DNA from 2 places in the Stenotrophomonas sp. INTA L402-1 genome. Region 2 is predicted to be linked to the other one. Evidence: riboswitches for the same ligand, from Rfam matches in the RefSeq annotation. Region 2 holds a riboswitch; the other holds the start of a gene.

Region 1 (4,417 bases), on a different contig from region 2:
CGGCAGGTGTGCGCCAACCAAGGTTGGCGACTACCGGTAAGCCCCGGCCACGCATGGCGTGGCGCTACTGCGTTGCTGCCTCTGGTTCACGGGCTGCCGCGCTCCATGCGCGCAGCCCGAACACGGCCAGGCCGAGGAAGAACACGTACAGCGCGGCGGTCACGTGCAGCGACTTGAACAGGTACGCACCCACGTACACCACGTCCACCGCGATCCACACCCACCAGCAGGCCACGTGGCGGCGTGCCTGCCACCACTGGCCGACCAGGCTCAGCGCGGTCAGCATCGCGTCCAGCCACGGCAGCGCGGCATCGGTGAAGGTGTGCATGGCCGCACCCAATGCCACGCCGCCGCAGAGGCCGATGGCCAGGTCGCGCAGCAGCTTGCTGCGCGCCAGTGGCACGATGCGGACACTGCCCTCATCCGCTGCATGCTGCCGCCAGTTGAGCCAGCCATAGACCAGGAAACCACCGAAGGCGACCTGCAGCAGTGTGTCCGAGTACAGCTTGGCCTCGGCGAAGACCAGCCCGTACAGCGTCACCGACAGCAGGCCGACCGGCCACGCCACCAGCCGGCGCTTGGCCATCAGCCAGACGCCGAGGATGCTGCACAGCGCGGCGGTCCACTCGAGCATGACGCCGCTCACAGCGCGAACGTCACCGACAGGCGGGCCTGTCGCGGTGCGCCGGGGAACAGGTAGTAGTCACCGCCGCTGCTACCGGTATCGCGCCAGTAGAAGCGGTTGAACACGTTGTCCACCGACAGGTTCCAGGTCACCGCGCGCTCGTGCAGGCGATGCTGGAAACGCAGGCCAGCGTCGAACACCGAGTAGTCCGGTGCGCGCACGCCACCATCGGCACGGGCCACGTTGGCACCGGCATAGCGCCAGCCGCCGGTCACATCCAGGCCCTGCACGAACGGCAGCGCATAGGCCACGTGCACGCTGGCGCGCACCTTCGGCACGTTCACCAGCTGATGGCCTTCATAGGCCGGGGTGCCGGTGTCGCGCGCGCGCGCCTGCAGCACGCTGGCGCTGGCCACGATCTGCAGCGCATCGGTCAGCTGGCCGTTGGCGGTCAGCTCCAGGCCGGTGTGGGTCTGCGTGCCTTCCTCGACGAAGGTGTAGCCGACCTCGCTGTTGTCGGGCTTGGCGTACTGGTACGGCTGCGAAATGCGGAACACTGCCGCGCCCAGCGTCAGTGCTTCGACCGGCACGTACTTCACGCCCACTTCCAGCTGCCGCGACTGCACCGACGGCAGGAAGGTGTCGGCGTTGCTGGTCCAGAAGGGCGCTTCCTGGCCCAGCGAGATGCCGCGCACGTAGCTGGCATAGGCGTTGAGCTGGTCGGTAGCCTTCCACACCACGGCGGTCTGCGGCAGGAAACGCGACAGGCGGCTGTGCCGCTGCGGGGTGCCACGCTTGTCGTAGGCACGCTCGTCCAGGCGCACGAAGCGGCCGCCGGCCAGCCACTGCCAGTCATCACCGAAGCTCATCCGGTCCAGCGCGAAGAACGCGGTCTGGCGGCTGTCCAGGCGTCGTGCGGACGGCCCTGGCATCTTCGGCGACGGCGCGAACACCGGCACCTGTGCGTCGTGGATGTTGCTGGTGCCGACGTACTCGTTGACGCTCGGGCGCTTGTCTACCGTGCGGCGGAAGTAGTCGGCACCGATGGTCAACTCATGGCCGACGCTGCCGGTCTCGAAGCGGCCGCGCAGCTCGGCACGGGCCTGCTGGTTGCGGCGGGTGTCGTCCGGGCTGCGGTAGTCGTAGACGTCGTAGTCGCCATTGGGCGCGAAGTAGTTGCCCGGCACGCTGCCATCGGCACACTGCGTGGCGTAGTAGCAGCCGTAGGCGAAGGCGACGTTGTCATCGATCACCGAGCGGCTGTGGCCGACCGAGACGCGCGACTGCCAGGCATCGTTGAAGTCGTAGGTGTGCAACGCGGTGATGTTGGTGCTGGCGATATCCACCGGGCGCTGCCAGGGCTGGTAGCCGAGCAGGAATTCGCGATCCACGCCGTGCGGCAGCTCACGCGCGCCCAGCAGCTGGTAGCCCGACACCGAGCGCTGGGAACTGGTCTGGTAGTTGGCATCCACTTCCAGCTTGCCGCGTTCGCCAATCAGCCAGTCGGCGGCCAGCGAGTAGAAGTTGCGACGGCCATCGGCGTGCTCGACGTAGGAATTGCTGGAATCCCATGCGGCATTCAGGCGCAGGCCGAAACGCGGGGTGATCCAGTGGCCGACATCGACGGCGACGTAGCGCGAGCCTTCCGAGTCGGTACCGAGCGTGGCGGTGCGCACTTCGGCCGGGCGCTTGCCGATGTAGTTGATGATGCCGCCGGGCGCCATCACACCCGCGGCCAGGCCGGCTTCACCCTTGAGGATCTCAACCGACTGCACGTTCTCCAGCGCCAGGCGCTGTTCGCCGGCGATGGACAGGCCGTTGAAGCGGTAGCCGGTGGCGGCATCCAGCGCAAAGCCGCGGATGGCGACGTTCTGGTAGTAACCCACCGGCGCATACGCATCACCCAGCGAGGCATCGTTGCTGGCCAGCTCGGACAGCGAACGCACCTGGCGGCGGTCGAGGTAGTCGCGCTCGAGCACGTTCACCGAGGCCGGGGTGTCCTTCCATGACCCACCACCGAAGGCGTTCACGCGTGAGGTATCGGCCTTGGGTTTGCCGGCCTGCACGCGCACTGCCGCCAGTTCGGTGGGCGAGCGCTCGGCGCCGGTGGCAGCCGCATCGGTGGCAGCGTCGGCCTCGCTGGCATGCAGCGGCAAGGCGGCGCAGAGGGCGAGGGAGAGCAGGGTGGGGCGCAGGCAGCGGTTCATTCGGTTCGTCTTCGGACAACAAGGGAGACGAAGCGACGGCGCGCAGGTGCACCGGCCCATGACGGGGGTGTGGCTGCGGCTCAAAGCTCCCTACGCCGGTGCAAACCGGATCAGGTTCCAAGGGACTCTCTCAGCCTGGCAGATCCAGGCACCCCCGCTTCAGGTGACCATTTCACTACAAATGGTACGGATTTGCGAGCCGGTGCCCTTCAGGCTGCCGCGTGCAGCGCCTGCAGCAGTGCCTGCCCCGGCGCGCTGTGGAACCACGCCGGGTGCCCCAGCATGAAGGGCTGCCAGGCCACATCCGCGTTCGCGGTCGAGCCGGTGACGCCTTCGAAGTACTCCACTTCGGACAGTGCAAAGTCGAAATGGACCATCGGCAGCAGGTCGGCCAGCAGGTGCACGCGTGCTGCCGACAACGGCAGCAGCTGGCGGTAGCCGTCGAGCAGGGCCAGTGCGATATCGATGCGCACCGCCTCCATGCCGCGCTCCAGTTCCAGCCACGCCACCGCGTTGCGCTCGATGGCGGTGGCGAGGTCGAACAGTGCGCTGGTGGGGGAGGCCAAACCGAAATCCAGCACAGTACTGATCTGCCCCTCGCGCCACAGCAGGTTGGAGACATGCCAGTCGTTGTGCGCCCACAGCCGTGGCTCGTCGCGCAGGCGCTCGGCCAGGCCGGCATGCCACGGCAGCACGTCGCGCTGCAGCTGCGCTTCCCAGGGAATGCGCGCGAGATAGCGGGCCAGCCCGGGGCGCTTGTGCAGCCCCGCCTTGATGGCCGCGATCGGATCGTCGGCGCGGATCAGATCGTCGCGCGCGACCAGCACATGGGTGCTGCGCTGCGCTGCGTGGTAGCTGGCCGCAGCGCGGTGCAGCTGTGCGAGTGCACGCCCGGCTTCGCCGGCCTGCGCGACATCGGTCAGCAGCGACCACGACACGGCATCGCGATACAGATCCTCGCCGACGCCAACCGCATGCAGCTCGAAGGTCCATTCGCCATGCTCGACGGCGCTGTGACCATCAGCGGCCGGCAGCACCTTCACCACCGGCACGCCGGCCGCAGCGAGATGGGCGATGAAGTGGTGTTCTTCTTCCAGGCAGGCCGCACTGCGCACACTGTGGTGGTGGCGCTTGATGAACACCGCGCCGTCCCTGCCATTGACGATGGCAGCGGCCGAGAGTGGCCGCGGGCTGTGCCAGTGCGGGTGGCTGTCTGCATCCAGCTGAGGGTAGCGCCGGCGCAGCCACGCAATGTCCGCCGCGCTGATCGGTGGCCAGTCGGCAGCAACCTCGTCGTTGTTGAGGCCCTGCACGCGGTGGGAGGAAGAAGTCATGCCGCAGCCCCAGTGGGGAAAGTCACATCCAAGGCTGCGCATTCAACGCCATGCACGCGGCCAACGCAAACGGGCGGGTCATCGACCCGCCCGTCCGTGCATCGGCATGGGGGATGCCGCGCTGCTTACCAGCCGCGATGGCGGCCGCGGTCGTGGTAGTAGCGGTTGTCGTAGTAGCGCTCGCGCTGCCAGCGACGGTCGTCACCGCGGTCGTAGTAGCCGCTGCGGTAGTAGCCACGGTCGTAACGGCG
Region 2 (4,417 bases):
CAGTGGCACAACGTCGCTCAAGCCAACACCCGAGAGCAAACTGAAGCTCAGATAAAGAAGCTCCATCCAGGTGCGCTGCGCGCCACCACCGGTGCCCTGGAAACTGCCCAGATACCATTGCTGGCACACGGCGAAAGCAAACGCGAAGGCCCACGCCAGCAACGTGAATGTCGCACCTGCTGCGAACAGTTCATCGCGGGTGACTTTATGGTCCTGGAGCATGTAGGCGATGAGCGCACCGGCCGTATAGAAGTACAGCAGGCTTTCCAGCAGCTGCGCGGTGGTCAGCAGCGCACTGCGATCCAGCAGTGCGCCGGCCAGCGAGAACACCACCGAAGGAATGGCCAGCAGCAGTGCCAGCCAGGTGCCCAGCGGACTGCGCTGGACCACCCACAGCGCCAGGCCGAGTACCGCCATGCCGAACATGCCCAGTGCCGCACGGCCGCCGGCGGTGTCATCAAGTGCGGGATACAGCAGCACCGCGATCAACTGGGCACCCAGCAGCCAGGCCGAAGGATGGCGGCGGGCAATGGCCAGCCAGCGGGTGGTGATGGCAACGGGCATGGCGTCCTTTCCCCAGGGTGATGGGCGGAGGATAGCCGGGAGCGGCGTGATGAGCGGTAGTGCCGGCCACTGGCCGGCACTCTCGCCGGCCCCACGCACGACTGAATGCCGGCCAGCGGCCGGCACTACCCGTTACACGTCAGCCCTGGTGATAGACCTCGGCGCCGGCCGCGCGGAACTCTTCCGACTTCTCCTTCATGCCGGCCTCGGCGTAGTCGCGCACGTCCTGGGTGATCTTCATCGAGCAGAAGTGCGGGCCGCACATCGAGCAGAAGTGCGCCAGCTTGTGCGCATCCTTCGGCAGGGTCTCATCATGGAATTCCTTGGCCTTCTCCGGGTCCAGCCCGAGATGGAACTGGTCTTCCCAGCGGAACTCGAAGCGTGCCTTGCTCAGCGCGTTGTCGCGCACCTGCGCGCCCGGGTGTCCCTTGGCCAGGTCGGCCGCATGCGCGGCGATGCGGTAGGCCATGATGCCGTCGCGTACGTCCTGGCGGTTGGGCAGGCCGAGGTGTTCCTTCGGTGTCACGTAGCAGAGCATGGCCGTACCAAACCAGCCGATCATTGCCGCACCGATCGCGCTGGTGATGTGGTCGTAGCCCGGTGCGATGTCGGTGGTCAAGGGGCCCAGCGTATAGAACGGCGCTTCGCCACACTCGCGCAGCTGCTTGTCCATGTTCTCCTTGATCAGCTGCATCGGCACGTGGCCGGGGCCTTCGATCATGGTCTGCACGTCGTGCTTCCAGGCGATCTTCGTCAGTTCGCCAAGCGTCTCCAGCTCACCGAACTGCGCCGCGTCGTTGGCATCTGCGATGCAGCCCGGGCGCAGGCCGTCACCCAGCGAGAAGGTCACGTCATAGGCCTTCATGATCTCGCAGATCTCTTCGAAATGCGTGTAGAGGAAATTCTCCTTGTGGTGCGCCAGGCACCACTTGGCCATGATCGAGCCACCGCGGCTGACGATGCCGGTGACCCGCTTGGCGGTGAGCGGAACATAGCGCAGCAGCACGCCAGCGTGGATGGTGAAGTAGTCCACGCCCTGCTCGGCCTGCTCGATCAGTGTGTCGCGGAAGATCTCCCAGGTGAGTGCTTCGGCGCGGCCATCGACCTTCTCCAGCGCCTGGTAGATCGGCACGGTACCGATCGCCACCGGCGAGTTGCGGATGATCCACTCGCGGGTCTCATGGATGTGCTTGCCAGTGGACAGGTCCATCACCGTGTCACCGCCCCAGCGGATCGCCCACACCAGCTTCTCCACCTCCTCGGCAATGCCCGAGGAAACAGCGCTGTTGCCGATGTTGGCGTTGATCTTGGTCAGGAAATTGCGGCCGATGATCATCGGCTCGCTTTCCGGATGGTTGATGTTGTTGGGCAGCACCGCACGGCCGCGGGCGATTTCGTCGCGCACGAACTCCGGGGTGATGATCTTCTGGATCGAAGCGCCGAACGCCTCGCCCGGGTGCTGCTGCAGCAGCCCGGCATCGCGGATCGCGTCCAGCCGCTGGTTCTCGCGGATGGCGACGAATTCCATTTCCGGCGTGATGATGCCGCGGCGCGCGTAGTGCATCTGGGTGACGTTGGCACCTGCACGCGCACGGCGAGGCAGGCTGCGCGTGGGGAAGCGCACCGCATCGAGCTTCGGGTCATGCTCGCGATCGCGACCGAACGAAGAGCTCAGTCCTTCCAGCCGCTCGGTATCACCGCGTTCTTCCACCCAGCCGCGACGCAGTGCCGGCAAACCAGCGGACAGATCGATGCGCACCTCCGGATCGGTGTACGGGCCCGACGTGTCGTAAACGGTCACCGGTGCATTCTCTTCGCCGCCGAACAAGGTCGGCGTGCGGGTCAGCGCGATCTCGCGCATCGGCACCTGCAGATCCGGGCGTGAACCGGGCACGTGGATCTTGCGCGAGCCGGGAATGGGCCGGGTCACGGATTCGGAGAGTTGCTGGGCCTGTTGCTGCAGGGCGGAGAGCTGTGCGTTCATCGGGCATCGTCCAGGAAGGTCAGGGACGAAGCGGCGGCGCACTGCTGCCGCGCCCGGACGGTCCTTGGGCGGAGTCCGGGCATGGCTGCACTGCAAAGCTTCCCTACGCCGGTATGAGCCGGATCAGGTTCCAAGGGACTGTCTCAACCGTGGCCACATGGCCGCGGTACCCCCGCTTCTTGGTGTGCATTAGAGCATAGAACGCACTGCAGCTCCTGGCTGTTCCATCCACGCACGGCGTGGATCCGCTGTTTCTGCATTAACAGAACCGTGACATCGCATTCAGTAACGTGCACACGCATCGTGCCGCTGCGGCCGGTGTTTCCCCGCCGCCTTCGCGGCCCCTGCCCGGTCTGTGCTGCATGTCGCCGGCCCCTCGCAGCAAGCTCTGCTCGCTCCCCTCAATCCCTTGATCGGAGAAGCTCCTTCATGGTGTTTCGCGTTTCCATCGCACTGGTTCTGCTTCTGGTGCTGCTTGCCGGTGTTGCACCCGGCCCCTTCAATACCGTGGTGCAGTCGGTACTGGCCGATGTCATCCGCAGTGTCGGCTGGCTCTATCTTCTGGTCGTGTTCCTGGCACTGACGTTCCTGATGTATCTGGCATTCGGTCGCTTCGGCAACCTGCGCATCGGCGGTGAAGATGCCGAGCCGGAGTTCTCGCGCGCCAGCTGGATGTCGATGCTGTTCGCCGCCGGCATGGGCATCGGCCTGGTGTTCTGGGGCGCCGCCGAGCCGATTTCCCACTTCACCAAGCCTCCGGAAGGCCTCGCACCGCAGAGCATGGACGCGGCGCGGGCTTCGATGCGCTATGCATTCTTCCACTGGGGCCTGCACCCGTGGGCGATCTACGCGCTGATCGGCCTGGCCATGGCCTGGTTCCAGTTCAACCGCAATGGCCGTGGACTGGTCAGTGACATGCTGCAACCGATCATCGGCCGGCACCATCGCGGCTGGATCGGACGCGTGGTCAACATCGCCGCGGTTGTTGCCACTGCCATTGGCGTGGCCACCACGCTGGGCTTCGGCACCATCCAGATCGCTGCCGGCATGGAACGCGTGTTCGGCCTGCACGCGGGTGTGCCACTGCAGCTGACCATCATCGCCATCGCGTTCGTGCTGTACATGGCCTCCACCGCCAGCGGTGTCGAGCGCGGGGTGAAGTGGCTGTCCAACTTCAATCTTGCACTGGCCGCGCTTCTTGCGGCCACCGTACTGGTGCTGGGCCCGACCGGATTCATCTTCGATACGTTCACCACCACACTGGGGTCGTACCTCAACCAGTTGGTGACGATGAGCCTGCGCATGTCGCCGTTCTCGGGAAGCACATGGGTAGCGGACTGGACCATCTTCTACTGGGCGTGGTGGATTTCCTGGGCCCCGTTCGTCGGCTCGTTCATCGCGCGCATCTCGCGTGGGCGCAGCGTCCGCGAGTTCGTCATCGGCGTCGTGCTGGCACCCACGGTGCTGGGCTTCTTCTGGTTCGCGGTGTTTGGTGGTACTGCGCTGTGGGCGCAGATCTTCGGCCACGCCGACCTGGTGCAGGCGCTGGGCAACGGCTATGAAACGGTGCTGTTCACCCTGTTTGACAGCATGCCGCTACCCTTGCTGCTTTCCTGCATCGCACTGGTGCTGCTGATGATCTTCTTCGTGACATCAGCCGATTCGGCGGTGCTGGTGCTGGCCAGCATGTCCACTGACGAGGCAGGCGATCCGCCGTTGAAGCGCAAGCTGGCCTGGGGCATCGCGGTGGCGCTGATCGCAGCGGCGTTGCTGCTGGCCGGTGGCCTGGATGCACTGCAGGGCATGATCACGATTGCGGCGTTGCCATTCGCGCTGCTGATGGTGCTGGTGATGGTGTCGCTGTACCGG

The links. Region 2 has a riboswitch for thiamine pyrophosphate ahead of thiC (phosphomethylpyrimidine synthase ThiC). Riboswitches for the same ligand answer to the same signal wherever they lie in the genome.
Region 1: linked by a shared signal. The riboswitch ahead of AC5O77_RS14520 (TonB-dependent receptor) and the one ahead of thiC (phosphomethylpyrimidine synthase ThiC) in region 2 are both predicted to bind thiamine pyrophosphate.

The regions. Positions count from the first base shown of each region.
Region 1 is NZ_JCAFWP010000025.1:9,786-14,202, forward strand. Features, by position in the region: gene pnuC (nicotinamide riboside transporter PnuC) at 65-634, opposite strand; gene AC5O77_RS14520 (TonB-dependent receptor) at 643-2,832, opposite strand; TPP riboswitch at 2,903-2,998, opposite strand; gene AC5O77_RS14525 (phosphotransferase enzyme family protein) at 3,042-4,166, opposite strand; gene AC5O77_RS14530 (glycine zipper 2TM domain-containing protein) at 4,292-4,417, opposite strand, start outside.
Region 2 is NZ_JCAFWP010000004.1:148,102-152,518, forward strand. Features, by position in the region: gene AC5O77_RS05360 (ion channel) at 1-564, opposite strand, end outside; gene thiC (phosphomethylpyrimidine synthase ThiC) at 704-2,548, opposite strand; TPP riboswitch at 2,631-2,732, opposite strand; gene AC5O77_RS05370 (BCCT family transporter) at 2,978-4,417, shown strand, end outside.